4 regions of the Rahnella sp. GSA61A genome follow, and region 2 is predicted to be linked to each of the others. Evidence: predicted binding sites of a transcription regulator. Region 2 holds the regulator's gene; each other region holds the start of a gene.

Region 1 (7,635 bases), on a different contig from region 2:
GGAATACATTGTGGCGGGCCCCGGATTGGCGGTCAGAATTTTGATGCCTTTTGCGGTATCAATCGGGCTGCCGCCGCCGAAAGCGATCAGGTAATCGCACTGGTTTTCCTGATACAAACGGAAACCTTCATCAACGTGAGCAGAGGTTGGATTGGGTACCACGCCGCCGTAAATAGCGTAAGGCAGTCCGGCCTGTTTAAGTGCGGAGAATAAACTGTCGAGCAGACCCAGTTCGATTAACTGGCCATCGGTAACGATAAGCGCTTTGCCGTGTTGCTTAGTCGCCAGCATCGCAACCATATCTTCGATTGCGCCCTGACCGTGGAGGCTGATTTTAGGAAGTGCCAACATGAAACTCATAAAAATTCCCTCTATAGAGTAAGTAAAATAGGTGTCCTGTTGTGCGCTGCTCCGCGGTCTTTGCCATTTCCTGCTACGGGAAACATCCACTGTTCCCCGTGCAGGATTTATGAAGTCTGGAGCATAAAGTGCCTGATCAGGCTTTCAGTGCGGCCTCAAAAGGCGTGACGTCAAAACGTTTGCCAAGCGCAATCAGTTCATCGGTCTGGATGGTTTGTTTCATTCCACCCATAGAAATCACTTTCACCAGGATCTCCGCCGATTTTTCAGCAGTGTCGATCAGGCCAAAAGCGTCATCCAGCGTCGGGCCGCAACCGAAGATACCGTGGAATGCCCACAACACCAGGCTGTGATGTTGCATCCGGTCGGAAGTGGCTGCGCCGATACCATCGGTACCCGGCACCATCCACGGTACAATCCCCACGCCGTCGGGGAAGACCACCAGACATTCGGTGCTGCATTCCCACAACTTGCGGGTGATCTTGGCGCTGTCGAGCTCAAGCACGTACGTCAGTGCGATCAGGTTGGTCGCATGGCAATGCATGATCACGCGATCCTGACCGTTGGTGACACGTTTACGCACAGCGTGAGATTGCAGATGTGAGGCCAGTTCAGAGGTTGGCAGACCGCCGGCGGTCAGACCCCACAGGATTTTGTAGCTGGCGCCTTTGTCATCAAGCTGAATAACGGTCAGCGCTTCTGACGGGGCTAATTGCACGTTACGGAAAAACTTACCGGAACCGGTCACGATGAAGTATTCGTTGGCCAGATCAGGCGCATGCTGAGTCAGTTCAACCTGGCGCGGCTGGTCGTAAAAATCATTTTTATAAGGTGCGACGTCTTCCGGTAACAGGCGCATGCTGACGTTGCCGCCGTTACGTTCATCCCAGCCTTTCAGCCACATATCGGTGGTCGCTTTGACCATGCCTTGCACAAACCACGAGCTAAATAATGTTTTCATCGGTTCTTTCCTGCGAATAAGGTGAATGCGTTTCTGTTGCGTTCGGCGGCAATTAACGTTTTGCCAGCACGCTGGTTTCGTAATGACGGACGGTATCCAGCCACTGACCGCCAACCGGTACATCGTGACGCTGACAATACATGTCCCACACGGCCTGCCATGGCAGGGATTTTTGTTCTTCCAGCAGAGCCAGACGTGCGGTGTAATCGCCTTCGGCTTCCAGTTTTTTCAGTAAATCGGTCGGTTCGAGCAGGGCTTTCAGCAGGGCTTTTTTCATGTTGCGGGTGCCGATAACCCAGGCAGCGATGCGGTTGATCGAGGCATCGAAGAAATCCAGACCGATATGAACGCGGTTGAACAGGTCATGGCGCACGATTTCGCTGGCGATGGCCTGCGTTTCGTCGTCCAGCAGAACTACGTGGTCACTGTCCCAGCGTACCGGACGGCTGACGTGCAGCAGCAGGCGCGGCACATACAGCATCGCAGCAGAAATTTTGTCGGAGATCACTTCAGTCGGGTGGAAGTGGCCGGCATCGAGGCACAGCGCAGTGCCGCGGCTGGCAGCGTAACCGAGATAGAATTCGTTTGAGCCGACGGTGTAGCTTTCAGAACCGATGCCGAACAGTTTGCTTTCAACGGCATCGATGTGTTCGGTGATATCAAACTTCTCAGAAATCACTTCATCAAGTGCGCTCATCAGGCGCTGGCGCGGTGCCAGACGATCGACGGTGATGTCTTTCATGCCATCCGGCACCCAGATATTCATCACTGACGGCGTGCCCAGTGCGCGGCCAAATGAGGCAGAGACACGGCGGCTGGCCTGACAATGTTCAATCCAGAACTGGCGAATTTCCGGGTTTGCGTGTGACAGCGTGAAGCCGTCGGCGCTCAGCGGGTGTGAGAAACAAGACGGGTTGAAGTCCAGACCCAGCTTGTTTTTCTTCGCCCAGTCAACCCAGCCGGTGAAGTGCTTAGGTTCAATCTCATTACGGGCAACGGGCTTATCGGACTCCAGATAAATCGCATGCAGATTCAGCCGGTTAGGGCCAGGGATCATGGAGATCGCCAGTTCTAAGTCAGCACGAAGCTGCTGAGCGTTGCGCGCTTTGCCGGGATAATTACCGGTCGCCTGAATACCGCCGGTCAGGTTGCCCTCAGGGTTTTCGAAGCCAGCGACATCATCCCCCTGCCAGCAATGGATAGAAACGGGCAGGGTATCAAGTTGTTTGATTGCAGCTTCGGCATCAATACCCAACTGTGCAAAGCGTTCTTTGGCAAGTGTCCATGCTTGATCGATAGATGAAGTCATACTGCGAGTTCCTCATTGACGTGACAGAGCGCCTGAAAACGGCGCCAGTGAATAGCGAAATCCGCGTGAATACGTGGAATGTAGTGGTGTTGCTCAAAATTCGTGGCAACAATGCGACGAAATTCAGCGGTATCTTTGACGGCGTTTAACGCCATCAGCTGGCAGCCGATATTGCCAAGCGTTGAAGCTTCCACCGGGCCTGCGCTGACGCTGACCTGACAGACATCAGCACAAAGCTGATTCAGGAACTGGTTCTGACTGCCGCCGCCAACGATGTGGATATCTTCCAGCGGTGTCCCTTGTAAATCAGCAAGTTGCAAGGCGATTTTGCGATACAACATGGCAAGGCTGTCGAAAATACAACGCGCCAGTTCAGCTGGCGACTCTGGCACCGGATCACCCGCCTGACGACAGGCATCGCGAATGGCATCCACCATAGAGGGGGGATTGATAAAACGATCTTCGTTCGGGTTAATCAGATAAGTGAACGGCGTGACGTTTTTAGCCAGCGTGATTAATGACGGTAAATCCTGGATGTTCAGTTCGCGGCAAACCCGCTGGAACAGCCATAAGCCCATGATATTGCGCAACACCCGATAGCTGCCGTCGATACCGCCTTCGTTGGTGATATTGTCGTGGAGTGCCTGGGCATGGTTAAAAGCGTGCGGGCTTTCAATGCCCATCAGCGACCAGGTGCCGGAACTGAGATAGGCGCTGTGTGAACTGGTCAGCGGGGCGGCAACCACCGCGCTGGCGGTATCGTGCGTTGCGACGCTGAATACCGGTACGCTGCGTCCGCGAGGGCTTTTCCACAGTCCCGGGGAGTTACCCGGCTGTGTAGGTTTTTGCAACCAGCGGCGCGGCACACCTGCAAGTTTCAGCAAATCTTCATCCCAGTCACCGGTGGCGAGATTGAGCATCTGTGTGGTGCTGGCGTTGGTGTATTCCCAGTTCAGTTTTCCGGTGAGGCGGTAAAGGAAATAATCCGGGATCATCAGCATGTGGGCTGCTTTACTGACGATTTCAGGCTGTTGTTCGCTCAGCGCGCGCAACTGGTAAAGTGTGTTAAACGGCATGAACTGAATGCCGGTTTTCTGGTACAAATTCTCGCGGCCAAACTGCTGTTCCATCCGCGCCATCACGCCTTCCGTGCGGTTGTCACGATAAGCAACCGGCAAGCCGACCCGCTGCCCCTGTGCATCAAGCAGGACATAATCCACTCCCCAGGTATCAATCCCGATACCGTCAAGCTGAACGCCGGACGCGTCGAGGCGATTCAGCCCTTCAAGTATGTGTTTCTCCAGCGCATCAAGGTCCCAGGTATCGTGGCCATCAACGCGGATCAGGTTATTAGGAAAACGGTGGATTTCTTTCAGTGTCAGCGTCGCTGCCGGATCGGGATCCTGACGGGTAAACGTCGCCAGCATCACCCGGCCGCTGGAAGCGCCGAGGTCAATAGCGGCAAGATGGTGTGTTCTCATAGCGGCCATTCCTTATTGAATATGTGGCCAGTGTAGGGGAGGTGCCTGAGGGACACCTTCCGGTGATTGCCACCGGTTTTGGCGGGATGGCAGCATTAAAAAGGTAGATGCGAGGCAGATCACATAACGGTTCAAAGCTGACTGAAACAGGGTTTTGCCGCGCCGGAGTAAACCGGAATACGCGATTGTGATCTTTGCCGCAGATCTGCATCACGACAGGCTGAATCTTTGAAATATGACCGTTTATGGCGCTTTTATTGCCGTGGTTTGAAGGCAAAACCGCAGGGCGCAGGGTAGGGTTGGTTCCCGAAGCACAAGGATTTTGAACCGGAGGTGATACATGACGTTACTGAGAGGTGATGATTATTTTGCGGCACCTGAGCTGACTGTGACGGTTGAGCGGCGGCTTCCGCAAGATGTATTCCCGGAGCACTACCATGATTTCCACGAAATTATGCTGGTGGAAAGCGGATCGGGTGTGCATATCTTCAATGACAACCCTTATACACTGACGGCCGGTACGGTCTGTTTCGTGCGCGCCAGCGATCATCATCTGTTTGAAAATGTGGATAACCTGCGGCTGACCAATGTGCTGTTCCGCTCGCCGAAGGCGTTCCGGTTCATTCAGGACGTCGGCCACTTCCTTCCTCAGGAACATCACTATCAGTCACAGGTCCACTGGCAGCTCAGTCCGTGCGTGCTTCAGCAGGTACTGAACTGCATCACCCAGCTTGCAGCGTTGCCTGACAGTGTTGAAATGGAACACATCGCGACCCGTGAAAGTCTGTTTTTACAACTGCTGATCCTGCTTTATCAGGACTGTTTCCAGTCACAATTGCGAGATACCTCGGAAAACAGGGTCAATCAACTTTTGCAATGGCTCCAGTCGCATTACAGTGAGGACGTCAACTGGACCGAGGCTGCAGAACGTTTTTCGCTGGCGCTGAGAACATTACATCGTCAGATGAAGCATTACACCGGCATGACGCCACAGCGGTATCTCAACCGACTGAGGTTGCTGGAGGCGCGCCGTCGTTTACATCATAGCGATCAAAGTATTACCGACATCGCCTATGCCTGCGGCTTCAGTGACAGTAACCACTTCTCGACACAGTTTCGTCGGGAGTTTTCGGTGTCGCCAAAACTCATGCGTGATCAGTTGCGTTAAACGGCACCTCTCGCGGTTTCCGGTATTCTTACCTGAGAACTGCCTCGTTTATTTTGTCGTCAAACGGGTTTGAGATTGCATCTATGTCATTGAAATTGAATAAAAATGACTTCTTCCTGACCAAAATGAATTCGGTCGTGGTGGCTGAACGTCACCCGCAGGCCGACTTTCCGAGTCATGACCATGATTTTGATGAACTGGTCATTGTCTGGCGTGGTAATGGTCTGCATGTCTGGAACGACATCCCTTATCCCATCACCTGTGGTGACTTGTTTTATATTAATTCGCGGGACCGGCATAGCTATGAGTCAGTCAACGAACTGGCACTGGATAATGTGCTGTTTTGCCGTGAGCGTTTCGGGCTGGCAGCCGACTGGTCGCAATTATTACCGGGCGAAAATGTCAGCCAGGAACAACGTTACTGGCGTTTAAGTACGCTTGGCATGGCGGTTTTGCGCGATAAAGTGGATGAGCTTGCTAAAGAGTGTATGAAATCGGAGCCGCTTTCGATCCAGCTGAGTGAAGCCCTGTTGATGCAACTGGCACTGTTGTTACTGCGTTTTCGTCAGCGGCCGGACAGTGGCGCGTTACCGGATGCGCATCAGCTGGATCTATTGCTGATGGCTCTGCGGGCAAATATCTCCGCTCCCTTCCATCTTGAAACGTTTTGTCTGCAACATCAGCTCAATCCGCGTGCTTTACGTTCGCTGTTCAAGCAGTACACCGGCATGAGCGTGACCCATTATTTACGTCAGTTGAGGCTTTGCCGGGCGATGAGTTTGCTGCGCTACGGCAACATGACGATCAGTGACGTGGCCGCTGAATGCGGCTTTGATGACAGTAACTATTTTTCTGTGGTGTTCAGTCGTGCAAGTGGTGTTTCGCCGCGGGACTACCGGCAGCGTTTTACACAGCAGACCGGCAAAATCCTTTTATCCTCAACGACAGCAGAATAAGTTCTGCTGTCGTTGAGAAACGTAACGCTTACAGTGCCATACCCAGACCGACAATATTCGCCGCCAGAATAATCACCAGCGCACCGATACAAAGAACGCGTACTGGTTTTTTGCCTACCCCGAGCCATTCTTTCAGCACCAGACCGACGATGCCTCCGCACAATACGTAGAAACTCATATGCAGCATCCAGCTCATGTAATCATATTCTGCAGGGATGCTGGCATGGCCCCAGGCGTAGAAGAAGAACTGCAGATACCACATCACGCCGCCAATAATGGAAAAGACCGCATTGGTGAGCAGCAGGGATTTCGCTACCGACATATCGGCGCGCAAAGAGATTGTTTTACGTGTTGCCAGGCGGATAAAGCAGAAACCGAGGTTAACGACTGCACCGCCGCCCATAATCACCACATAACTTGGCAGGGCGACGTACAACGGATCAATCCCGAGTTCGCGTGCTGCTTCGTGCATTGGCACCGCAGCGCTCATGGCGAAAGACATCCCTGCGGAGAAAATCCCGCACATTACAGCCAGAATCAGCCCTTTTCGCAGATTGAACTCTTCAGCTTTAATGCCCAATGCTTTTTCTTTCAGGAAACCCGCATAGCTGACAATTGCCACACCGATGACCGCAACAAATACGCCGAGCAGGGTAAGCTGGCCACCTGTTGTGCCAAACAGCATGCCAATTTTGCCCTGTAAAACAGGCGTCATCAGCGTCCCGATAATCAGGGTAATGCCGATGGCGATGCCAATCCCCATCGACATACCGAGGTAGCGCATGGTCAGGCCGTAGTTGATGTTACCGATGCCCCACATGGCGCCAAACAGGAAAATGGGCAGCAGGGTCGCAAAACTGAATGAACCATAATAGGCCCAGAAATCAGGCAACAGCACGTAGCTGACCGCCCACGGTAAAATGATCCAGGAAAAGAAGCCGCCAAGCGACCACATGGTTTCCCATGACCAATGTTTAACTTGTTTGAATGGCGCATAGAAGCAAGCTGCGCTGGCTGCTCCTATCAGATGCCAGATAATCCCTAACACTATCGAACTGTTCATACACTGGACCTTTTATTATGTAGAGTGATGAGATAAACAAAAGCGCTGCTGTTAACTGATCCTTCAGAAACATGAGCAGCGGGTGGCGGTAGTGTAAGAAGTGTCCGGTAGTGGAGCCTTCCGGTCAGTGCCACAGAGAAATCAGCGCTGGCACTCGCCGGAAGATGAACATGAGTCAGTTCACAAATCCAGTAAGAGAATTAATAATTACATTAAATCAACAAACTAGGACATTTTTAGAGACTTTTTAGAGACAAAGGGATTGTGGTTGCAGAAGAGGTCGATAGCGGGTGGGAAATGGACTCAAGACGTCTTTTAGGATTATTTTTATCTGTGC
Region 2 (7,635 bases):
TTCAGGCTTCGAGCCATAGGTCTCGAACCGTTCATTCGGTGCCATTTTTGAGCACGCCAATCGACATTTCTAAAAGATAAAACCCTTCTGCTTTTGAATTTAGAATCCTGCGGGCGAATCAGAAATCTTGCTGAACGGAGCGGCTTCGAGACCAGTGGCTCGAAGACCGAGAGAAGGAACCGCAACGCGGCAAGATTTCCAGCCTGTCGCTGTGGTTGCTGGAACATAGCCTACGAGCGAAGCGCGCAGTTTAAGACGTGGAGATTCCAAAGAGGGCTCGTCTTAGCCCTCTTTGGTCGGTTTCGGCTCGGTGAGTTAAGCGAACACGGCAATTGAAAAACCGAAACTTTCTCAATCCGTTTAAAAGAACGCCAGTACACGGCATCCGTACTTGAGAAACCGAAATTTTCTCAATTTCAAAAAGCAGTCTGACTGCAAGCCAGTAAAAAGGGGATTTGAAAGGGGTCTCCCCCTTCACGCCCGCCGCGTCAGCCAGATCCCATGATGCGGCCTCTGCTTCCACGCCAGTGACGAGATGGTATGCATCACGCTGAGATGTGAAATTACGCGCCGCAGATGGCGTTCCATTTCGGTCAGTGGCATATCCGGGTGAAGTTCCGGCGCATTAAACAGGTTGTTCTCGCTGCCCGGCCCGTCGTAGAGCAGTCGTTGTTGACAGCTTTGCAGCGCGATTTCGCAGGTCTGTAAATACTCCGTCGCCAGTTTTTCCGGCAGCATGTAATGCTCGCGGGCGAGGATCGTCATCGCGTTGATATGCTCAACCACAAACTGACTGTGCGTCACCCACAAACGCATATCCGCCAGATAATGTGAGTTAAAACCCGGCTCCTGCATCGCCTGATTTAGCGAAGTGAACAGCTTATTGTGCGCCTGATTGACCTGCATACGGGTGTACGCCAGTTTGGCGGTGTCGGGGCTTTCCTCGAGCAGCAGGCGGATAGCGTCCTGATAGATTTCCAGCGCCTGGTGTGCATTCTGGCGCAGCAAACCGCTTTGCCATTGCGGCCACAACCAGATAGTGCCACCAAAGGCCAGCGCGCAGCCGATCAGGGTATCGACCAGTCGTGGTACCAGAAAATGCACGCCGTTCATCGCCAGCAATTGCAGGGTATACACTGCAGTCACCGTCATGCCGACCATCGCCAGTCCGTAGTTTTTGCGCAGAACGGTATAGGACAACAGGGTGATCAGCAGCATGCACAGCAGCGTGGTGCCTTCCGGCAGTTCCAGTTTGAGCAAGCCTGAGGCAATCAGCAATCCGGCCAGCGTACCGAGTGCACGGTGCTGGATCCTCACCCGCGTGGCGTTATAACCGTTCTGGCTGACCAACATGATAGTCAGCAAGATCCAGTAGGGTTTGGGCAAATTGAAGAACAGACCCAGACTGCTGCCAATCGCCAGAATAATGCCCAAACGTGCGGCATTACGCAGTGCCACGGATTTGAAGGAAAGATAGCTTTTCAGCGCGGGCCAGAAGGGCAAACGCGGCTGGGTGTTCATCAGGTCACGTTTGTACAACGGCCGCTGTGTGCGTAACAGACGGGCAATGCGGCTGAAATGGTAATAACAAAACTGACCTACCGGATTGTCCGGGTTGCGCGCGGCGATTTTCTCCAGCGCGGTCAGCTCATTGGCCATCGTAAAGCGCCCGGATAAACGGTGATAAAGAATATCGTCGGCAATCACCCGAAGACGGGTGGAAATCACCTGTGCATTTCGGCGGATAACCGCTTCGGCATGGCTTTCCTCCACCAGTTTCTGCACTTCTTCCGGCTGATGCAGGCTCACTGTAATGTGCTCCTGCAAATCGAGCGCCACCTGAAAACGCTGAAATAGCCGCTTATGGTGATGATGATGTCCGTGCTGGGGCAACATGTGTAATTGCTGATAAAGCAGGGCAATCAGGTCGATAACCTGCTGCTGGCGGGCTAGCAGTGGGGGTAACGCGGTTTCGGGATCGGTGTGTTGCGTCAGCAGGCTGTACTTGGCTTCGAAATAATCCGCGAGTTGCAGATAGAGCTGGCTGAGCGTTTCGCGCATCGGCTGTTCTTCCGAAATACGAAACCACGCCCAGTTAAACAATCCGTACCAGGCTGTGCCAGCGGCGAACAACACCGGGGCCTGCCACATCGGGCGCACGCCCACCATACTCAGCGTGAAGATAGTCGCCACCAGCGCACCGGGCAACAGGCGCGCATGCAGCGGGCTGATTTCACCGGTGACGCCGAGCAGTAACGCCAGCGACAGCATGATCAGCGGCAGCGGTATATGCCAGCTTTCGAGCATCAGTTGCAGCAGAAGGCTGCTCACGGCAAAGAGTGAACCGCCGACGAGCAGGCGTTTGAAAAAGCGTTTATGCGGGGTATCCAGACCGGCGATGTTACAACAGGCCGGGCAGAGGGAAAACAGCAGGCCCATTTGCAAATTGCCAAACAGCCAGCAAATGCCAACAGGTAAGCACAACACCAGCGTCTGGCGCAGCGCGTAGTTCACTTCAGGATGGTAAAACAGTCTTCGCCATAGCGTCATGGGTAAAGCTTAGCCCATAAAAAAGGCGCGACAGTGTTTTGCCGCGCCAATTTTTGAGGGATTAACGTGTGCCGTAAACGACAATCGTTTTACCGTGTGCGGAGATCAGGCTTTGATCTTCCAGCATTTTGAGAATGCGTCCGACTGTTTCACGTGAACAACCGACGATTTGGCCAATTTCCTGGCGGGTAATCTTGATTTGCATCCCGTCCGGATGGGTCATTGCATCAGGCTGTTTAGCCAGATTGAGCAAGGTTTGAGCGATACGACCGGTAACGTCAAGGAAGGCAAGGTTGCCGACTTTCTCTGACGTCACTTGCAGACGGTTGGCCATCTGCGCGGAGAGACGCATCAGAATATCCGGGTTAACCTGAATCAGCTGGCGGAATTTTTTATACGAAATTTCAGCCACTTCACAGGCAGTTTTAGCACGTACCCAGGCACTGCGTTCCTGACCTTCTTCGAAGAGTCCCAGCTCACCGATGAAGTCACCTTGGTTAAGGTAGGACAGTATCATTTCCTTGCCTTCTTCATCTTTAATCAGGACAGCAACTGACCCTTTCACGATGTAGTAAAGCGTTTCGGCTTTTTCACCCTGGTGAATCAGCGTACTTTTAGAAGGATACTTATGTATATGACAGTGAGACAGGAACCATTCAAGAGTCGGGTCTGTTTGTGGCTTGCCGAGAACCATTTGCTATTATCCTCTGTTGTTATCGCTGCCCAAAATCACAGGGCTCAGAGTTCCCTGTACGGCACTTCAAATCCAAAGCGCCCTTTCAGCATATAACTCTCCAGAAATGCTGCAAGCGGATGTCGGAGTGCAACAGCCTGTTTATTGCTGTCATCACCGTGGGTTCTGTACTTAAACCGCAAAAACCGTCACCGCAATTTACTGGAAAGTATGTTTCGGCTTTGTTTGTAGCACAGGTTTGAGATGCTGTCTTCTGTTGTCTCGCTTCAGCATGATGGCGATCGGGTTACGTTGCCAGATTTTAGGTGAAAGGGTACTCTGAGAGCAGATTTCGACAAGTTTATTCACCGGGAGAATAGTTCATGCATGCACGTGTCAAATGGGTTGAAGGACTGACATTTTTAGGTGAGTCTGCATCGGGTCATCAGATTTCAATGGATGGAAACGCGGGTGATAAAGCCCCAAGCCCGATGGAAATGTTACTGATGTCCGCAGGGGGGTGTAGTGCAATCGACGTGGTGTCAATTTTGCAAAAAGGTCGTAATGACGTGCGTGATTGTGAAGTGAAGCTGACCTCACAACGCCGCGAAGAAGCGCCGCGTCTGTTCACTCACATCAATCTGCATTTTATCGTCACCGGTAAGGATCTGACCGATAAGATTGTTGAACGCGCAGTCAGCCTGTCTGCCGAAAAATACTGTTCTGTGTCTCTGATGCTGGGGAAAGCGGCCACAATCACCCACAGCTTTGAAGTGATTGCAGCCGAATAAAGTTTACTCGATCTTCTTGCCTTCCATCAGGCGCTGCACCAGCGGCGCCATGATCAGCTCCATCGCCAGCCCCATTTTGCCGCCCGGCACCACCAGTGTTTTGATGTGCGAGATAAACGACCCTTGCAGCATGGCCAGCAGATACGGGAAATCGATGTCATCCAGTCCCTGAAAATGAATCACCACAAAGCTTTCATCCAGTGACGGAATGGCTTTGGCGGCAAACGGGTTCGAGGTGTCGATGGTGGGTACCCGCTGGAAATTGATGTGTGTGCGGGAAAACTGCGGCGTAATGTAATTGATATAGTCATCCATCGAACGCACGACGGAATCCATCACCGCTTCACGGGAATGCCCGCGCTCGCCGGTATCGCGCACCAGTTTCTGGATCCATTCGAGGTTGACGATAGGCACTACGCCGACCAGCAGGTCGACCTGCGCGGCAACGTCAATTTTGTCCGCCACCACGCCACCGTGTAACCCTTCGTAAAACAAAATATCCGTCGGTTCCGGCAACGCCTGCCACGGCGTAAAGGTACCCGGCACCTGATTGTAGGGAACGGCTTCGTCATAAGTATGCAGATACTTACGTGAACGACCAGTGCCTGTTTTACCGTATTCGATAAAGCTTTTTTCCAGCAAACCAAAGTCATTGGCTTCCGGCCCGAAGTAGCTGATATGACGTCCCAGATCGCGCGCCTTGCGTATTGCCGCATCCATTTCAGGACGGGTGAAATGATGAAAACTGTCGCCTTCCAGTTCCGCCGCACGCAAACCAAGCTGCTGAAATATTTTACGAAATGCCACGCTGGTGGTCGTGGTGCCTGCACCGCTCGAACCGGTCACGGCAATAACAGGATGTTTGGCTGACATAATGCGCTGTTCTCCATAAAGGTGATGCAGGCAGGCGAGACGCGGTCTTTTCTGTGGTCGAAGTTCTGGCGTCAAGGCTGCGCATAATTAAGCCTATTGTTACCATATTTATTCGCGAAGCCAAAGAGGGCATCACTATTCTAAACCCGCCAGCAACGGTTGGATCAGCGGGTCCTTCTGGTGGAACAGAGAAACAATGTCATGCAGCGCCTTGCCTGTGTACTCCTTTTTCCACGCCAGACTGAGCGGGGAAGGGGCGCGCGGATAGCGGATTTGTCGGGCGATCAGCTCGCCGCTGTCGAGATATGGCTGGCACAGATGGCGCGGCAGAAAACCGATACCCATTCCCTTCAGGTGACAGGCCAGTTTAGTCGCCACATCTGCCACGATGATCTGCCGTTGCCCGGTCAGCAACCAGGCTACCCGCTTGTTCAGATGGCGCGAGGTGTCTTCCACATTGATGGCAATGTACTGACGCAACACCGCTTCTTCCAGCATGCCAGTGATGTGCTGCAGCGGATGAAAGGGCGCATGAACAAAAATCCAGTCCACTTCACCCAGCGGCAGCAGATTCACGGCGTTAGAAAGAGATTCGGTGCCGGTGACGCCAATCGCCAGCTGAAAATCTTCGTACAGCAGCGTATCCCATACCCCCATGTAAATCTGTCGTGTGAAAGTGAACTGCGTGAACGGGTAGCGCTGCGTCAGACAGCTTAATAACGCCGCCAGAGTTTCAGGGCAGTACATCAGATTGTTCACCACCACATTCAGCTGGCGCTCAATGCCGTCGTTAATCTGCTGCAGTTCTGCCGGTACACCCTCCAGCCAGGTTAGCCACTGGCGACATCGTTCAAGCAGATGCTGTCCGGCGGGCGTCAGCGACACCGTACGGGTCGTGCGGTTGAGCAATAACGTCCCGGCACTGTCTTCCAGCATCTTAATTCGATAGCTGATGGTCGCGGGCGTTTTATGCAGCATCTCTGCCGCGCGGGAAAAGCTGCCTGTTTGTGCGACGTGCATAAAGGTTTTAATCGACTCCTCATCCAGCATAGGTCACCCGAAGTAATGTTAATGCATTGAATGAAAAAGATTTTATAGATTTAACCGGATGAGAATTGTGGACTTCATCAATTTTATGGAATCTTTTTCCATATTTCGATTGAGCAAGTTGGAAAAAGTTTCTACAGTAATTGCATTGAGGATAAATCCGCCAATCTGGCGGGCTTATCTCACCGGTTTTATTTTAAATGCAGGGATGAATGCCATGGAACTTCCGGTTTACCCGCTGACCCAGGCGGCCTTCGCGGCTTACGGCGATGTGATTGAGACGACAGGTCGCGATTTTTTTCATATCAACGACGGCAAGGTTGAGCGGTACCACGATCTGACCAACGTGGAAATCCTCGGGCAGGATCGCCCGCTGGTCAGCATCAACCGCGCCCAGCCAGCACCGTTGCCCATTGTGGTGACGCAACTCGAAAAACACCCGCTCGGTTCACAGGCGTTTGTGCCGATGCAGGGCGAGCGCTTTATCGTGATTGTTGCGGCAGGGGGCGAGACGCCGGACATCTCCACGCTGAAAGCCTTTATCACCAACGGCCTGCAGGGCGTGAATTATCACCGGAATGTCTGGCACCATCCGCTGTTTGCGTTTGAGACGGTGACGAATTTTCTCACCGTCGATCGTGGCGGCGCAGACAACTGTGATATCAGTCAGTTACCTCAGGGCTATCAGCTTATTTTACCCGTTGCGGCGGGATTAAAGTCGTGACGCTATAAAGCATCTTGCATAAGATACAAGCATCTGAAAACAAGCGAAACGCGGGCGCTCAGCGCCTGATGCTGGAGAAATGTGAGATGGCCGAAGTAAAAAAACGGGGGCGTCCTAGCCAGCCTGGTTCTGGTTCGCAAAAGGGCGCTCAGGCCTTAGAACGCGGCATTGCGGTGTTGAATTATCTGGCGCAGTCCGGCGGCAGTTCTTCTGTCAGCAACATTGCAGAGAATTTGTCGCTGCCCCTTTCCACCACCTTTCGACTGCTGAAAGTGCTGGAAGAGGCCGATTTTGTTTATCAGGATGCGCAACTGAGCTGGTGGCACATTGGCTTACAGGCGTTTACGGTCGGATCGTCTTATATCCATAACCGGGATGTATTGTCAGTCGCCGCGCCTTATATGCAGCGCCTGATGTTGTTGTCGGGCGAAACGGCCAATCTGGCGATCCGCAACGGTTTCGAAGCGGTACTGATCGGCCAGCGGGAATGCCAGTCGATGGTGCGGATGTGCGCGCCGCTTGGCAGCCGTCTGCCACTGCATGCCTCCGGTGCCGGGAAAGCGTTGCTGTATTCGCTGGATGACGAGGCGCTGATGAGCCTGATGATGCAGGCGGGGTTGAAGAACTTTACGACGCACACGCTGGATAATCTGAATGCGTTGAAAAAGGATCTGCAACACGCGCGTCAGCAGGGTTTTGCACAGGACAGCGAAGAGCATGTGACAGGGCTGAACTGTCTGGCCTCGGCGATTTTTGACAGCAATAACAATGCGGTGGCGGCGATTTCGATCTCCGGCCCCAGCTCCCGCTTAACGACGGAGCGTTTTACCGATTTAGGCGAACTGGTGCGGGATACCGCGCGTGACATCAGTCTGGCCCTGGGCCAGCGCCACTAACCGGTTCGTCCTGCGATCCCCGCTCTGTCGTGAGCGGGATTTTTTTCAGTCAAATTAAAGTTGGAAACTTTTTCCGTTATT
Region 3 (7,635 bases), on a different contig from region 2:
ACATTCACTTCTTCATGGTAGATGTCGCAAAGTTCGGAAGTATCGTATTTCATAGGATTTCATCTGGTTGCTGCATGAGTGTTCAGTATATCCCTTTCCGGCGGATGTTGGCAAAATCATCAATTGTTAAATGTGAAAAGCGACCTGATAAACGCACATCAGGCCAACTTTACTCAATTGAGCAACAGACCCACTGCAAACAAGACGTTAGTCAGCAACGCGGTTTTTACCATATGTTCCAGCAACGGGCGGACTTCAGTGGATGTTGTCGATTTCATCACCCGTATCAGATGTTTTGCCAGCATTGGGATCGCCAGGATAAACAGCCAGCCGGTCCAGTGAGGCAGGTGCAGGGCGGAGAAAATCACCAGACACAGCACGGCGGCGGTCAGAATGATGGCGTGATAGCGTCGTGCGTTAACCGGCCCGAGGCGAACCGCCAGGGTATTCTTGCCGTTGGCGCTGTCGGTTTCGATATCGCGCAAATTATTGATATTGAGTACCGCAGTGGACAGCAAACCTGTCGCCGTCGCCGGAAGCATTACGATCCAGTCGAAATAGCCTGCCTGTAAATAAAACGTCCCTGCGACACTGATCCAGCCGAAGAAGATCAGCACGGAAATATCGCCAAGTCCCATGTAGCCATAAGGTCGTGTGCCGACGGTATAGGTAATGGCGGCGCCAATCGACAGCAAGCCGAGGATCAGAAACCCGACCACGTCACTAGGCTTATGACAGGCCACGGCAATAAGCGCAGTACCGCAGATAAGGGTCAGCGCGATGGTCAGGATAATCGCGCGCTTCATCTGCCCGGCGGTAATCAGGCCCTTTTGCATGCCGCGTAAGGGCCCGACGCGTTCCGGCGTGTCACTGCCTTTCTCGGCATCGCCATAGTCATTCGCCAGATTTGACAAAATTTGCAAACAGCCCGCAGTCAGCAGCGCCAGTAGTGCAATGAGCGGATGGAAAACGCCTTGCAGGCTGGCAATGGCAGAACCCATAACGATAGAAGCAAACGCCAGTGGCAAGGTTTTCGGGCGCAGGCTTTCGAGCCAGGCGCGGGCGGGTGTTGTCGGAGTGAAAGGCGTGATTGTGCTCATAGGTGATTTCTCAGGTGAAGAATCAGTCCGAAATCTAAAAAAATCAGGGAGGCAAACGCCTCCCTGAAGATCACTTTCGGAACGTATGAGCAAATTATAAGATAAAACGGCTCAGATCTTCATCAGCTACCAGCTGGTCAAGGTGGCTTCTAACATAATCTGCATCAATGTTTATGGAGATACCGTTGCTTTCGCTGGCATCGTAAGAGATATCTTCCATCAGACGCTCCAGAACGGTATGCAGACGACGCGCACCTATGTTCTCGGTGGTTTCGTTCACCTGCCATGCGGCTTCCGCAATACGGCGGATACCGTCAGCGGTGAAATCAATGGTTACGCCTTCGGTCGCCATCAATGCTTTGTACTGATGAGTCAGCGAAGCACTTGGCTCGGTCAGTATGCGTTCGAAGTCTTCAGTCGACAGCGCCTGCAGTTCCACACGAATAGGCAGACGACCCTGCAACTCAGGGATCAGGTCTGACGGGCTGGCCGTCTGGAATGCGCCGGAAGCGATAAACAGAATGTGATCGGTTTTCACCATGCCGTGCTTGGTAGACACCGTACAGCCTTCCACCAGAGGCAGCAGGTCACGCTGAACACCTTCGCGGGAGACGTCCGGGCCTGAACTCTGGCCGCCACGTTTACAGATTTTGTCGATCTCATCGATAAACACGATGCCGTGTTGCTCAACGGCCTCGATTGCCTGTTCTTTCAGATCTTCCGGGTTCACCAGTTTCGCGGCTTCTTCTTCGATCAGCAGCTTCAGCGCTTCTTTGATTTTCAGTTTGCGCGGTTTCTGTTTCTGAGCACCCATGCTCTGGAACATCGACTGCAACTGATTGGTCATTTCTTCCATACCCGGAGGGGACATGATTTCCACGCCCATCGGGCCGGATGCCAGGCTGATTTCAATCTCTTTGTCGTCGAGCTGGCCTTCACGTAGTTTTTTGCGGAAGTTCTGGCGTGCAGCAGAAGGTTCCTGCGCTTCGTCAGGTTGTCCCCAGTTGTTTTTCGCTGGCGGGATCAGCACATCCAGAATACGTTCTTCGGCCAGTTCTTCAGCACGATAACGGTTTTTCTCAATAGATTGCAGGCGCACCATTTTTACGGCGGAATCGGTCAGGTCGCGGATAATTGAATCCACTTCTTTACCGACGTAACCGACTTCCGTGAATTTAGTCGCTTCTACTTTGATGAACGGCGCGTTAGCCAGCTTCGCCAGACGGCGGGCAATTTCGGTTTTACCGACACCGGTCGGACCGATCATCAGAATATTTTTCGGGGTGACTTCGTGGCGCAGCGCTTCATCAAGCTGCATCCGGCGCCAGCGGTTACGCAAAGCAATAGCCACGGCGCGTTTCGCTTTATCCTGGCCAATGATGTAACTGTCTAACTCGCTGACGATCTCGCGCGGGGTCATCTCAGACATAATTTTCGATCCTTACGCTTTAGAAGACAATTCTTCGATAGTGTGGAATTGGTTGGTGTAGATGCAGATGTCACCGGCGATGCTCAGCGATTTTTCGACGATGTCGCGCGCTTCAAGCTCGGAGTTTTCCAGCAACGCGCGTGCAGCAGCCTGGGCATACGGGCCACCGGAACCAATGGCAATCAGATCGTTTTCAGGCTGGATAACGTCACCGTTACCGCTGATGATAAGCGAGGCGTTTTCATCGGCCACGGCCAGAAGGGCTTCCAGACGGCGTAACATACGGTCGGTACGCCAGTCTTTTGCCAGTTCAACGGCGGCTTTCACCAGATGACCCTGGTGCATTTCCAGTTTGCGTTCGAACAGCTCAAACAGCGTGAAGGCATCAGCCGTGCCGCCAGCAAAGCCCGCGATCACTTTGTCGTTATACAGGCGACGTACTTTTTTGACGTTGCCCTTCATGACGGTATTTCCCAATGTGGCCTGGCCATCACCACCGATAACGACCTTGCCGTTGCGGCGTACACTTACAATTGTTGTCACGAGCGGTTCCTCGTTGCAGACGGAAAAGATCCCCGCAGGTTTGCGGGACACTGAACGTGTCTCACAAACTTACGGGGCATATTGAAAGTATAGATTGGGGAAGGATTACGGGTTTTCAACCCCCGGTTGCGACGGGAATGCAACCGGAGATGCCAGCGCCTTTGAGGCGCGATAGTGTGCTGTCAGCACCAGAACGGCTGTTGTACGGGCCGATGACGACGCGACTCCAGCCACCGCCGGTGGTGATCCGGCCTTCAAAACCTTCGAATGCCAGCTTGGCGCGCTGGGATTCCGCCTGCTCAGATCCTTTGAACGAACCGCACTGAACCACAAAGCGCTGGGTTTTTTCCTGTGCTTTCGGTTTTTCCGGCTCAGCCTGGGTAATGGTGGCTGGCTGTTGCGGTTTCGGTGCTTCTTTCACCGGCTCTTTCACTTGCGGCTTCGGTTTTGGCTGAACGGGTTGCGTTTGCACCTGGGCCTGAGGCGCACGTACCGGCTGCGTTTGCGGCGTATACGTTGGCTGTGGCTGAACCTGACGCGGCTGAGTTACCGGCTGCTGCTGCGCGTACGTCGGCTGCTGTTGCTGAACCTGACGTTGAGTATGCGCCGGTGCCTGCGTGGCCTGATTCGGGTCGTTATACGGCACTTCAGACAACTGTGTTGGTGTCTGGCGCATATCGGCCTGCATCTGTTCGAGAAGCTGGCGCTGTTCAGGCGTCAGTTGTGTTTTGGATTCGACCTGTCCGCCCGCCGTCGGTTCTGTCGGCGTGGTGACGCCCATCTGGCGGTTTTCCAGTTCTTTAATGTAGCGCCAGCGTTCTTCTGGCTTAGGTGGCAATCCATTACCCGGACGGACAGCGTGCGTCGGCAACACTGTCGCTTCTTCATGTTTATTGTGCGCAATAAAATAGAGGCCACCGACAAACACCACCAGTACCGCAACGGCTAACACCACCATGGTTTTGGAGATCGTTGTGGAACTGCGTTTTTTACTCCGGCTGGTACTTTTCCGCCGCGCTCCTGAGCGCCCACGGCTTACATAGTCTCTTTGTGCCACTATCGTTTCGCTGTGTCGTGATGAATGAAGAAGTGCGTCATGTTACTCAACCCTGAACATTTACTGAAATTAAAACTGTTGAACAGCATAAAATCGGACTCACGCTTTTGGGGCCGCAGTGCTTTCCCGCACCACCAGCTCGCTATCAAGCAGCAGCGAACCGTTTTGTACCGGATTTCCCTGTAACTGCTCAAGTAATAATAACATGGCCTGACGGCCAAGCTGGAATCTCGGCTGCGCAACGGTCGTCAGCGGAGGATCGGTATACTGGCTGGCCTTGATGTCATCGAAGCCGACAACCGACAAATCCTGCGGAATGCGCAGACCCATTTTTTTCGCCTGGAACATGGCACCAATCGCCATCACATCGTTGTGGCAGAAAATCGCCGTCGGCGGCACGGGCAGAGCCATCAACTCGGTGACGGCTTGCGCCCCCGATTCATAGCTGAAATCGCCATGAATGGTCAGCTTGCTCTCGACGCTCAGTCCGTTGCGGCGCAGCGCCTGCACATAACCTTGTGAACGGTACTGGCACAATGGCATATGCTTTGGCCCGGCGATGCAGGCAATACGCTGATGCCCCAGCTTGAGAAGATAATGCACAGCTTCGAACGCGGCCGTCAGGTTATCAATGTGGACTGTCGGCAGTTCAAGTTCCGGCGCAAATTCATTCGCCATCACCATCGGCGGCAGATTGCGTTGTTCTTCTTTGCTGGCATCGAAAGGTAAATCAGAGCCGAGCAGCAGCATTCCGTCAATTTGCTTGGTAATGATCAGATTGATAAAGGTTTTCTCTTGCTGATTTTGCTGAGCACAATCACCGATCAACACCAGATAACCGCTTTCGGCGGCCGTGCGCTCGATCCCCTGGATCAGATCGGCGAAAAACGGATCGCAGATGTCGGGGACGATCACCAAAATAGTGCGTGATTCATTACGCTTCAGGTTGCGGGCCAGGGCATGAGGAGAATAACCGACGGCCATGACGGCCTGATCAACTTTCTGGCGAGTCGCGGCGGAGACTTTCTCCGGATTCATTAATGCACGGGATACGGTTGCTGTTGAAACGCCTGCCTGTTCAGCCACATCTTTCATTGTTGCGGCGGGTAATTCTTTCTTGTGCTCCAACGTCTCTCTCCTTGCAACAGCATCAAACTGAGACAACAACATCAACATTCCTCACCTGGCTACGCATGATGTGTAGCTCATCACATTCTAAACAGAATGTGAGTAGGATTTGTTACCTAATTTGCATTAAAAGTGTGACCCAGATGCTTTTTTCGATGCATCACGCAAAAAACCTGACTATTCACGCAAATTCGCTTTTGGAATCAGCTGTCAATCGGATCGACATCCAGTGTCCATTTCACTTTTTTGGCTTGCGGCAGACTTGAAATCAGCGGCTGAGAGCTTTTGATCAGATGCTGCAAAACGCGCCGTGAAGGATGCTGCAATAAAAGCTGCCAGCGGAAACGTCCGCTGCGTTTGGCTTGTAAGGCAGGAACCGGCCCCAGGATCCACAGCGAATCATCTTTCAGCGGACTGGATTCGAGCAGATTACGTAACTGCTGAAGGAACAGCGCAGATTGCTGATTATCGTGGTCTTCCGAGCGGATCATAATGTGGCTGGTATAAGGAGGAAGGAAGACGCTTTTGCGCTCCGCCAGGGTCTGTCTGGCGAACTCGTCGTAGCCCTGCTGCAACAGCACCTGTAACAGCGGATGTTCGGGATGGTGAGTTTGCAATACGACTTCACCCTGTTTGCCTGCACGTCCGGCACGGCCTGAAACCTGCGTATAAAGCTGGGCAAAGCGCTCGGCAGAACGGAAATCTGCCGAGAACAGCGCGCCGTCGACATCCAGCAATGACACCAGCGTAACATCAGGGAAGTGGTGCCCTTTTGCCAGCATTTGTGTGCCGATAAGAATACGTGCGCCGCCACGATGGACTTCATTCAGATGCTGTTCCAGCGAACCTTTCCGGCTGGTGGTATCGCGGTCAATGCGCGTGATTGGCGTATCCGGGAACAACGGCGCCAGTTCGTTTTCCAGCTGTTCTGTACCGACGCCGACCGAGACCAGTTGTGTTGAGCCGCAATGCGGACACTGATGCGGCACGGCGCGCTGACTGTCACAATGGTGGCAACGTAACTGACGCTGATTCTGGTGCAGAGTGTAATAGTGGTCACAGCGCTGACATTCGGCTATCCAGCCACACTCATGGCAAAGCAGGGCAGGCGCATAGCCGCGGCGGTTGAGGAACAGCATCACCTGATTATCGGCTTTCAGATGTTCCTGCATTTTCTGGATCAGCGGTTGAGACAGCCCGACTTTCAGCTGCAACCCTTTTAAATCCAGCAAATTCTGACGGGCGAGTTTGGCATTTCCGGCACGTTTGGTCAGTTTGAGCTGACGATATTTCCCCAGTTCAACATTGTGCAGCGTTTCCAGCGCCGGGGTTGCCGAGCCCATAATAATCGGGATATTTTCAGCGTGAGCGCGGTACACCGCCAGATCGCGGGCGTGGTAGCGCCAGCCTTCCTGCTGCTTATAAGAACTGTCGTGTTCTTCATCAATGATAATGACGCCGAGGCGCGCAAACGGCGTAAACAGCGATGAACGGGTGCCAATGACGATGCCCGCTTCGCCATTGCGCGCCCGCAGCCAGACGGCGAGGCGTTCGCTGTCGTTCAGGCCGGAGTGCAGCACATCCACCGGCGCACTGAAACGTTCGCGAAAACGTGCGATGGTTTGCGGCGTCAGGCCGATTTCCGGCACCATCACCAGCGCCTGCCGACCCTGCGCCAGAATGTTTTCCAGCACGCTCAGATACACTTCGGTTTTACCTGAGCCGGTTACACCGGCCAGCAACCAGGCGGAAAATTGCTGATCTTCACTGCGGATCGCGCCGACGGCGGTGGCCTGCTCGGTATTGAGTCGTAAACGTTCGCCGATCACCGAGAAATCCTGGCGCCAGTCGTGCGTGGCGGGCGCAATACTGCGTAAATCCGTCAGCCCTTTGGCTCGTAATGCCTGCAGGGCCGTATCGGTAAGATCAAGATCGGCAACCTGATGACGATACAACGGTTTTTGCATCAGTGCTGCCATCGCCTGCTGTTGTTTTGGCGCACGTTTGAGACTGTCGAGCGGCGTAGCGCGCCCCTCCTCGGTGGCGAACCATTGCCACAGCGGTGTAAGCTCAGCGGCTTTCCCCTGACGTAACAACACCGGCAGCGCATGGAACAGCACTTCGCCTATCGGGTAATGGTAATAGTCGGCGGCCCAAAACAAGATGCGCCACAGATCAGGGGTAAACAGGCTGGAGCTGTCGAGGACTTCCCGCACCGGTTTCAGTTTCTCCAGGCCAAATTCGCTGAAGTCGCTGACCTGAGTGACGATGCCAATGGCGTCGCGTTTTCCGAAAGGCACACTGACCCGGCAACCCTTTGAAACCTGCATATCAGGCGGCAACAGATAGTCGAAAGTACGGGCGAGCGGGACGGGTAA
Region 4 (7,635 bases), on a different contig from region 2:
CTCGATGGCTTTTGCCACATCCAAAGCAGACAAACTTTCTTTGTATGAATCCGGTGCGATCACTATTTTCATAAAGTCATTACCTTCATAAACTGCACGCGCCGATGTGGAAAAGCGTCCTGTCAGTTTTGCATCCTGCCTGAAGGGCCGCGCGCCGGCCGTGTTCATTCAGCGCCGCGCGTCCGCCGCAGACTAACGGGTAACTTCAACCTTCGCTAAGGTTTCATAATAGCGTGCAATAGCGCTATGGTCAGATTGCCCATGACCATCCGCTTTCAATGCCTGCATCATTTCCATGACCAGCGAGGTCAGAGGCAGTTGTGCGCCGACGCTGTGTGAGGTGTCCAGTGCGTTCGCTAAATCTTTGATGTGTAAATCAATACGGAAGCCCGGTTTGAAGTTGCGATCCATCACCATCGGCGCTTTCGCTTCCAGCACGGTACTGCCTGCCAGACCACCACGAATTGCCTGGAAAACCAGATCCGGATCCACGCCCGCTTTGGTTGCCAGCACCAGTGCTTCTGACATCGCCGCAATGTTCAGCGCCACAATCACCTGGTTCGCCAGCTTGGTCACGTTGCCTGCACCAATATCACCGGTATGCACCACCGAACCCGCCATGGATTTCATGATTTCATAGCATTTATCAAACACGGCTTTGTCGCCACCCACCATGACAGACATAGTGCCGTCGATGGCTTTTGGTTCACCACCGGAGACCGGCGCATCGAGCATCGCGATTTGTTTAGTGGCCAGCGCCTCACTGATTTCACGACTTGCCAGCGGCGCGATAGAACTCATGTCGATGAAAATGGTGCCCGGACGAGCGCCTTCAATCAGACCATTTTCGCCCAGCGCCACGTCTCTCACCTGCGGCGAGTTTGGCAGCATGGTGATGATCACATCAGAAACCGCAGCCACCGCTTTTGGTGTGTCTGCGGCTGTCGCGCCGAGTTGGACAATTTCGCCGACGGTATCCTGATTGCGGTCCATAACGACCAGCTCGTAACCTGCTTTCAGCAGGTTTTTGCTCATAGGCTTGCCCATGATGCCTAAACCAATAAAGCCAATTTTCATTCGGGTATCCTCTTTATATTGATGTAATGAGAGCGGATCACTGGGTGAAGCGATCGCACAGCGCCTGTGTGCCTGCACGGAAAACGCCTAAATCACTGCCGACAGCCACGAAGGTCGCGCCCCACTCCAGATAACGGCGCGCATCCGCTTCAACCGGTGCCAGAATACCGCTCGGTTTGCCATGCGCTTTTGCACGCGCAAAAATGTGACGGATAGCGGCCTGCACGTCCGGGTGTCCGGCGTTGCCCAGATGCCCCATGCCTGCGGCCAGATCACTCGGGCCGACGAAAATGCCATCGATGCCATCAACGGCAGCAATCGCGTCCAGATTATCGACGCCCTGCTGGCTTTCGATTTGCACCATCACCGCGATGTTGTCATTGATGCTGTTGAAGTAATCCGGCACGGTGCCGAACATGTTGCTGCGGTGGGAAACGGAAACGCCGCGGATCCCGGCAGGCGGATAACGGGTCGAAGCAACGGCCAGCTCAGCCTGTTCCTGTGTTTCCACAAACGGCACCAGGAAATTGTAGAAACCGATATCCAGCAGACGTTTAATCACCACCGGATCGTTGAATTGCGGACGAACTACCGGCGCGCTGCGGCTGCCTTTCAGCGCCATCAGCTGCGGCACAAAAGTGCTAACATCGTTTGGCGCGTGTTCGCCGTCGAGCAGCAGCCAGTCAAAACCTGCGAGGCCAAGCACTTCGGTTGAGATCGGGCTGGATAATGCTGACCAACAGCCAATCAGGGTTTTCCCTTGCAATAAGTCCTGGCGGAACCGGTTTGGAATCATTTGATTACTCATATCTGACCTCATAAAAGGGGGCAGAGCCGGGATGCCCGGATTACCCCGCATCGCAATTTACTATTTCTTAAGTTCCAGACGTTTGATATCGCCGACCACCAGCAGATAGCAAAGCATCGCCATCAGTGCTGAACAGCCCACAAAAATTAATGCCATATTGAAAGAATGCAGACCTTTCACGATGTAGCCGATCACCAGCGGCGTCACGATGGAGGCCACGTTACCGAACACGTTGAAGATGCCGCCGCACAGACCGATGACTTCTTTTGGCGCAGTATCCGCAATCACTGGCCAGCCGAGCGCTCCGAAGCCTTTACCGAAGAACGCCAGCGCCATCAGGGTGACGACCAGTACGTTATTGTCTGTGTAGTTACACAAAATGATGCTGGTGGCTAATAACATGCCCAGCACGATAGGAATTTTACGCGCCACGGTCAGCGAGTAGCCGCGTCTGATCAGAAAATCTGAGAACACGCCACCCAGCACACCGCCCGCAAAACCACACAGCGCAGGAATTGCGGCAATCATCCCCACTTTAAGAATAGACATGCCCTTTTCCTGAACCAGATAAATCGGGAACCAGGTCAGGAAGAACCACGTAATACTGTTAATGAAATACTGTCCGAAGAAGATCCCAAGCATCATGCGGCTGCTCAGCATCTGACGAACGTAGCTCCATTTCGGGCCACTTTTCGCGCTGTCCGTTTTCTTGTGGTCGATATCAACAACGGCACCGCCGTCTGTCAGATACTCCAGCTCACTTTTAGAAATATGTGGATGTTCCGGCGGGTTGTGAATGAATTTGATCCACACCAGCGTCAGGACAAAACCCAGCACGCCCATCACGATGAAAACATGTTCCCAGCCCCAGGCATAAGTCAGCCAGCCCAGCAAAGGCGAAAACAGTGCCAGTGAGAAATACTGTGCGGAGTTAAAAATCGCGGAAGCCGTGCCGCGTTCAGTGGTCGGGAACCAGGCAGCCACAATACGGGCGTTCGCCGGGAACGATGGAGCTTCGGAGAAACCGAGCATGAAACGCAACATGAACAGCGTCAGTGCGCCGTACGCCAGCGGGAACCAGCCCACAAAACCCTGCAACAGGGTGAACAGCGACCAGAAGAACAGGCTGTAGGTGTACACTTTTTTGGAGCCAAATCTGTCCAGCAGCCAGCCGCCGGGCAATTGCATAATCAGATAAGCCCAGCCGAACGCGGCAAAGATTTGTCCCATGTCGGCAGCATCCAGGCCCAGCTCACGCGCGACCTCGGTTCCCGCGATAGAGAGCGTGGCGCGGTCAGCGTAATTCACCGCCGTGATTAAAAAGATAATCAGCAAAATATAGTAACGGATATGGGTCCGTACCTTACTTTGCGCGATTGTCCCGGACTGAGATTGAATGTTCATGGTGACCCTCATTGTCATAATGCGAAAATTTTTCAGGGAGCTCACCGTTATTGAAATAACGTTTTTCGTTCACCTGTGGTTATTCGCCGTACAGCGTCTTAATTCGAAACAGGCAATAAACACTTTATTTATGATCGCCTGAAATTTACCTGTATTACTTTCAACGTCACCTTCAGAGGGCCAATACAGTATAAAAAGGAGGCCACGAAATAACACTGTGCATTCGCCCAAGAATAGCCCCGTTGATTGTGACTATTCTTTTGCATCCACACATCGGTGTGGGAGGAGAATCACAGATTGTGCGGAACCGATAACCGCTCAAATCAAAGGGTGATTTACATCACATTTATTCTGTCACCTGCCACACAGAATGACGTTCATCGGGCAAAAAGCTGGTCAGTTGCACAATGAGGTTGCCGGAAGACTGCCTTATAATGGATGCCATACCCTGTATTACCAGAGCATGTTTACAAGAACATTATTGAGCGTCAACTTCAGATAATTTACCGGAATTTTTTGTTCCGGGATGTTTAATAAACGCGGAGACAGTTATGTCACGTAATAAAGATAAAGAACACGCTACCGAAGCGCTTTTTATTAAAGTTCATGAAAGCGATAACGTGGCGATTATTGTGAATGACAACGGCTTAAAAGCCGGCACCCGATTTGCGAACGGTCTGGAATTAATTGAGCATATTCCGCAAGGCCATAAAGTGGCGTTAGAACCCATTGCTAAAGGCGGCGATATTATTCGTTACGGAGAAGTCATTGGTTATGCCGTACGGGATATCGCGCAGGGCAGCTGGATTGATGAATCCCTGGTGGAATTACCGGTCGCCCCTGAACTTTACAGCCTGCCGCTGGCCACCCGTGTGCCACCCGCGCTGCCACCACTCGAAGGCTATACCTTTGAAGGCTACCGCAATGCCGACGGCAGCGTCGGCACCAAAAATCTGCTGGGAATCACCACCAGTGTGCACTGCGTGGCGGGCGTAGTGGATTACGTAGTGAAAATCATTGAACGTGATTTGCTGCCGAAATTCCCCAACGTCGACGGTGTCGTGGCACTGAATCATTTGTACGGTTGCGGTGTGGCGATTAACGCCCCTGCGGCCATTATCCCGATCCGTACCATCCACAATCTGGCGCTGAACCCGAACTTTGGCGGCGAAGTCATGGTGGTCGGTCTGGGCTGTGAGAAGCTGCAACCCGAGCGCCTGCTGGAAGGCACGCCGGATGTGCAGGCGATTTCACTCGATGACACGCACATTGTGCGTTTGCAGGATGAGCAACATGTCGGTTTCCAGTCGATGGTTGACGATATCCTGACGGTCGCACAATTTCATCTGGAACGCCTGAACCGCCGCCAGCGCGAAACCTGTCCGGCTTCCGATCTGGTTGTGGGCACACAATGCGGCGGCAGTGATGCCTTCTCCGGTGTCACCGCCAACCCGGCAGTCGGTTACGCTTCGGATTTGCTGGTGCGCTGCGGTGCAACAGTGATGTTTTCAGAAGTCACAGAAGTGCGCGACGCTATCCATCTGCTGACACCGCGTGCAGCGGACGTCGACGTGGGTAAACGTCTGCTGGAAGAAATGGCCTGGTACGATAATTATCTGTCGCTGGGTCAGACCGACCGCAGCGCCAACCCGTCTCCGGGCAACAAAAAAGGCGGTCTGGCTAACGTGGTTGAAAAAGCCCTGGGTTCGATTGCTAAATCCGGTACCAGTGCGATTTCAGAAGTGTTGTCTCCGGGACAACGTCCGACCAAAAAAGGCCTGATTTACGCCGCCACACCTGCCAGCGATTTTGTCTGCGGGACACAGCAACTGGCTTCCGGTATTACCGTTCAGGTATTCACCACCGGACGCGGTACGCCATACGGCCTGCTTGCCGTGCCGGTGATTAAAATGGCAACACGTACCACGCTGGCAAACCGCTGGCACGATCTGATGGATATCAATGCCGGGACAATTGCGACCGGTGATGCCACCATCGAGGATGTGGGCTGGGAACTGTTCCATTTCATTCTGGACATCGCCAGCGGTCGCAAGAAAACCTGGTCAGACACCTGGGGCATCCATAATGCGCTGGCGGTGTTTAACCCGGCGCCGGTGACCTGAGTTACCGTTTTGCAGATAAACGAAAGGCCAGCAATGCTGGCCTTTTTTGTGCGTCTGATTTGATTCACAACTTACTGCGCCGCAGCGGCACCGGTTTGTTCTGCACCCACCAGCCCGACTTTCAGGTAACCGGCTTTACGCAAGTTATCCATCACGCTCATCAGCGTTTCGTAATCGACACTTTTGTCCGCGCGGAAGAAAATCGTACTCTGCTTGTTACCCTGAGTACGCTGATCCAGCATCGCGGTCATATTATCGCTGTTCACGGGCGTGTCGCCGAGGAACAGTTGCTTGTCAGCTTTCACCGACAGGAAAATCGGTTTCTCCGGACGCGGCTGCTGTTTTGCCGTCGAAGCCGGTAAATCCACCCGCACATCTACGGTGGCCAGCGGTGCCGCCACCATGAAGATGATCAGCAATACCAGCATGACGTCGATAAAAGGCGTGACGTTGATGTCATGCATTTCACCACTTTCGTCGATATCGTCGTTTAACCGAATAGCCATAATCTGTTCTTACCCTACGCGTAACTGACCTGTCTGACCGCGTGGCGCATTGCCTTCGCTGGCAGCCAGATCCAAATCACGGCCCTGTAACAGGATAATCTGCGCCGCCACATCGCCTACCTGATGACGGTAAGAGGTGATGGTACGGGCGAAAATATTGTAGATGACCACCGCAGGGATAGCCGCAACCAGACCCACAGCCGTGGCCAGTAAGGCTTCGGCGATACCCGGTGCGACGACCGCCAGATTGGTAGTCTGCGTCTGTGCGATACCGATGAAGCTGTTCATGATGCCCCATACGGTACCGAACAGGCCGACGAAGGGAGAGATTGCTCCGATGGTCGCCAGAATACCGTTGCCACGGCCCATGTAACGACCCGCGGCGCTGACGCGGCGCTCAAGGCGAAAACCGGTACGCTCTTTAATGCCGTTGTTGTCAGTCGATCCGGCAGACAGTTCCAGCTCGTTCTGCGCATCGCGGATCATCTGCGCGCTGATGCTGCTGGCAGCGAAACTTTCAGCCTGCTCGGCGGCTTCGTCCAGCGTACGAACGGAGGACAACGCATCAAATTCACGGCGCATACGGCGTTTGCCCGTGAAGACTTCCGCACCCTTGCTGAATAACAATGCCCAGGTGACCACAGAAGCCAGCAGCAGACCGATCATGACGGTCTTCACCACCACATCAGCGTGATGGTACATGCCCATAACAGACAAATCGGTTGGGATCACGGGTGCCGTCTCTGCTGGCGCGGGTTGCATCACCGGAGCTGGCGTTGCGTCACCGGTCGCCGGTGCGTCAGCCGTTGCAGGTTGAGTTGCTGCAGAATTGACGGCTTGTCCCGCCGGCGTCGCAGGTGCAGCCATCGCGTTGCCGCTCAGACCAGCAACCAACATTAACGACATCAGTAATGAGGTCGCCTCTTTCATCTTATTGCGAGCCGTTTTCACGCGTCGCCTCCAGCCAGAATCAGTGTGTAGAAGGAATGAATAACGCCGAATGATATCAAAGAAAAAGGCCTAATTGATAGTCGTTCTCATTATTATTTACATTGTCCCGCCTGCCGCCCGACGTGTCATTGACAGATGACAAGGTTTTTCCTGTTTGTACAAAGGTTGAACAATTTAACCTCCGTCACACTTTCAAAAAAAATCACACAGTAAATCAATCATCTGAGCTTCATTACTCAAGTTAAAACAACGTTTTAAATATTAAGCAACAGCTTTTTACATTTGTTACGAGTTTGTGATAACGCTCAAATACCGCACAACAAAAAATAGGATAAAGTGCATTCACTGGCGAAGACCTCACACCGGCACGTCATGCATCCCTATCATTTAAAAGCTTATTCAGACATTTTTCAAAATGAACCGGCAACGCCTCTGCGCCCGTCCTGTTCGATACTTGTTCACATTTATCTTTCCCTTACCGAGTACCCTGGAGACAAACTGATGAAAATGCAAAAAGCACTTCTCAGCCTTTGCCTGAGTTCCGCGACCCTCTTATTTACGCATGGCGTGTCAGCACAAACGCTGAAAGCCGCCGACGTGCATCCGCAAGGCTATCCCAACGTGGTCGCCGTCCAGCACATGGGCGAAAAACTGCAAAAGCAAACAGACGGACGCCTCGAAATTAAAACGTTTCCGGGCGGCGTGCTGGGAGATGAAAAGCAGGAAATTGAACAGGCGCAGCTCGGTGCGCTGGATATCATCCGTG

The links. Region 2 encodes CRP, which controls carbon source genes, mostly activating them, when cyclic AMP is high. Its sites were predicted from a motif close to ATGTGANNNNNNTCACAT; they were not measured.
Region 1: rhaB (rhamnulokinase) is a predicted target of CRP. The motif match lies at 4,219-4,236, and genes of this name have one in related genera.
Region 3: cytR (DNA-binding transcriptional regulator CytR) is a predicted target of CRP. The motif match lies at 5,326-5,343, and genes of this name have one in related genera.
Region 4: garD (galactarate dehydratase) is a predicted target of CRP. The motif match lies at 3,618-3,635, and genes of this name have one in related genera.

Annotation. Positions count from the first base shown of each region.
Region 1 covers NZ_JAHXYO010000001.1:395,191-402,825, reverse strand. Annotated here, with positions in the region: gene fucO (lactaldehyde reductase) at 1-360, opposite strand, end outside; gene rhaD (rhamnulose-1-phosphate aldolase) at 497-1,321, opposite strand; gene LC431_RS01750 (L-rhamnose isomerase) at 1,374-2,630, opposite strand; gene rhaB (rhamnulokinase) at 2,627-4,111, opposite strand; gene rhaS (HTH-type transcriptional activator RhaS) at 4,452-5,279, shown strand; gene rhaR (HTH-type transcriptional activator RhaR) at 5,363-6,235, shown strand; gene rhaT (L-rhamnose/proton symporter RhaT) at 6,264-7,298, opposite strand.
Region 2 covers NZ_JAHXYO010000008.1:16,452-24,086, reverse strand. Annotated here, with positions in the region: gene LC431_RS12170 (YccS/YhfK family putative transporter) at 475-2,550, opposite strand; gene crp (cAMP-activated global transcriptional regulator CRP) at 2,612-3,244, opposite strand; gene LC431_RS12160 (OsmC family protein) at 3,607-4,014, shown strand; gene LC431_RS12155 (phosphoribulokinase) at 4,018-4,887, opposite strand; gene allS (HTH-type transcriptional activator AllS) at 5,023-5,937, opposite strand; gene LC431_RS12145 (ureidoglycolate lyase) at 6,152-6,658, shown strand; gene allR (HTH-type transcriptional repressor AllR) at 6,745-7,554, shown strand.
Region 3 covers NZ_JAHXYO010000032.1:25,987-33,621, reverse strand. Annotated here, with positions in the region: gene rraA (ribonuclease E activity regulator RraA) at 1-53, opposite strand, end outside; gene LC431_RS24900 (1,4-dihydroxy-2-naphthoate polyprenyltransferase) at 174-1,100, opposite strand; gene hslU (HslU--HslV peptidase ATPase subunit) at 1,195-2,529, opposite strand; gene hslV (ATP-dependent protease subunit HslV) at 2,542-3,072, opposite strand; gene ftsN (cell division protein FtsN) at 3,188-4,129, opposite strand; gene cytR (DNA-binding transcriptional regulator CytR) at 4,229-5,257, opposite strand; gene priA (primosomal protein N') at 5,461-7,635, opposite strand, start outside.
Region 4 covers NZ_JAHXYO010000015.1:84,990-92,624, forward strand. Annotated here, with positions in the region: gene LC431_RS18395 (glycerate kinase) at 1-72, opposite strand, end outside; gene garR (2-hydroxy-3-oxopropionate reductase) at 193-1,131, opposite strand; gene garL (2-dehydro-3-deoxyglucarate aldolase) at 1,115-1,885, opposite strand; gene LC431_RS18410 (MFS transporter) at 1,946-3,289, opposite strand; gene garD (galactarate dehydratase) at 3,841-5,412, shown strand; gene exbD (TonB system transport protein ExbD) at 5,484-5,918, opposite strand; gene exbB (tol-pal system-associated acyl-CoA thioesterase) at 5,928-6,848, opposite strand; gene LC431_RS18430 (TRAP transporter substrate-binding protein) at 7,371-7,635, shown strand, end outside.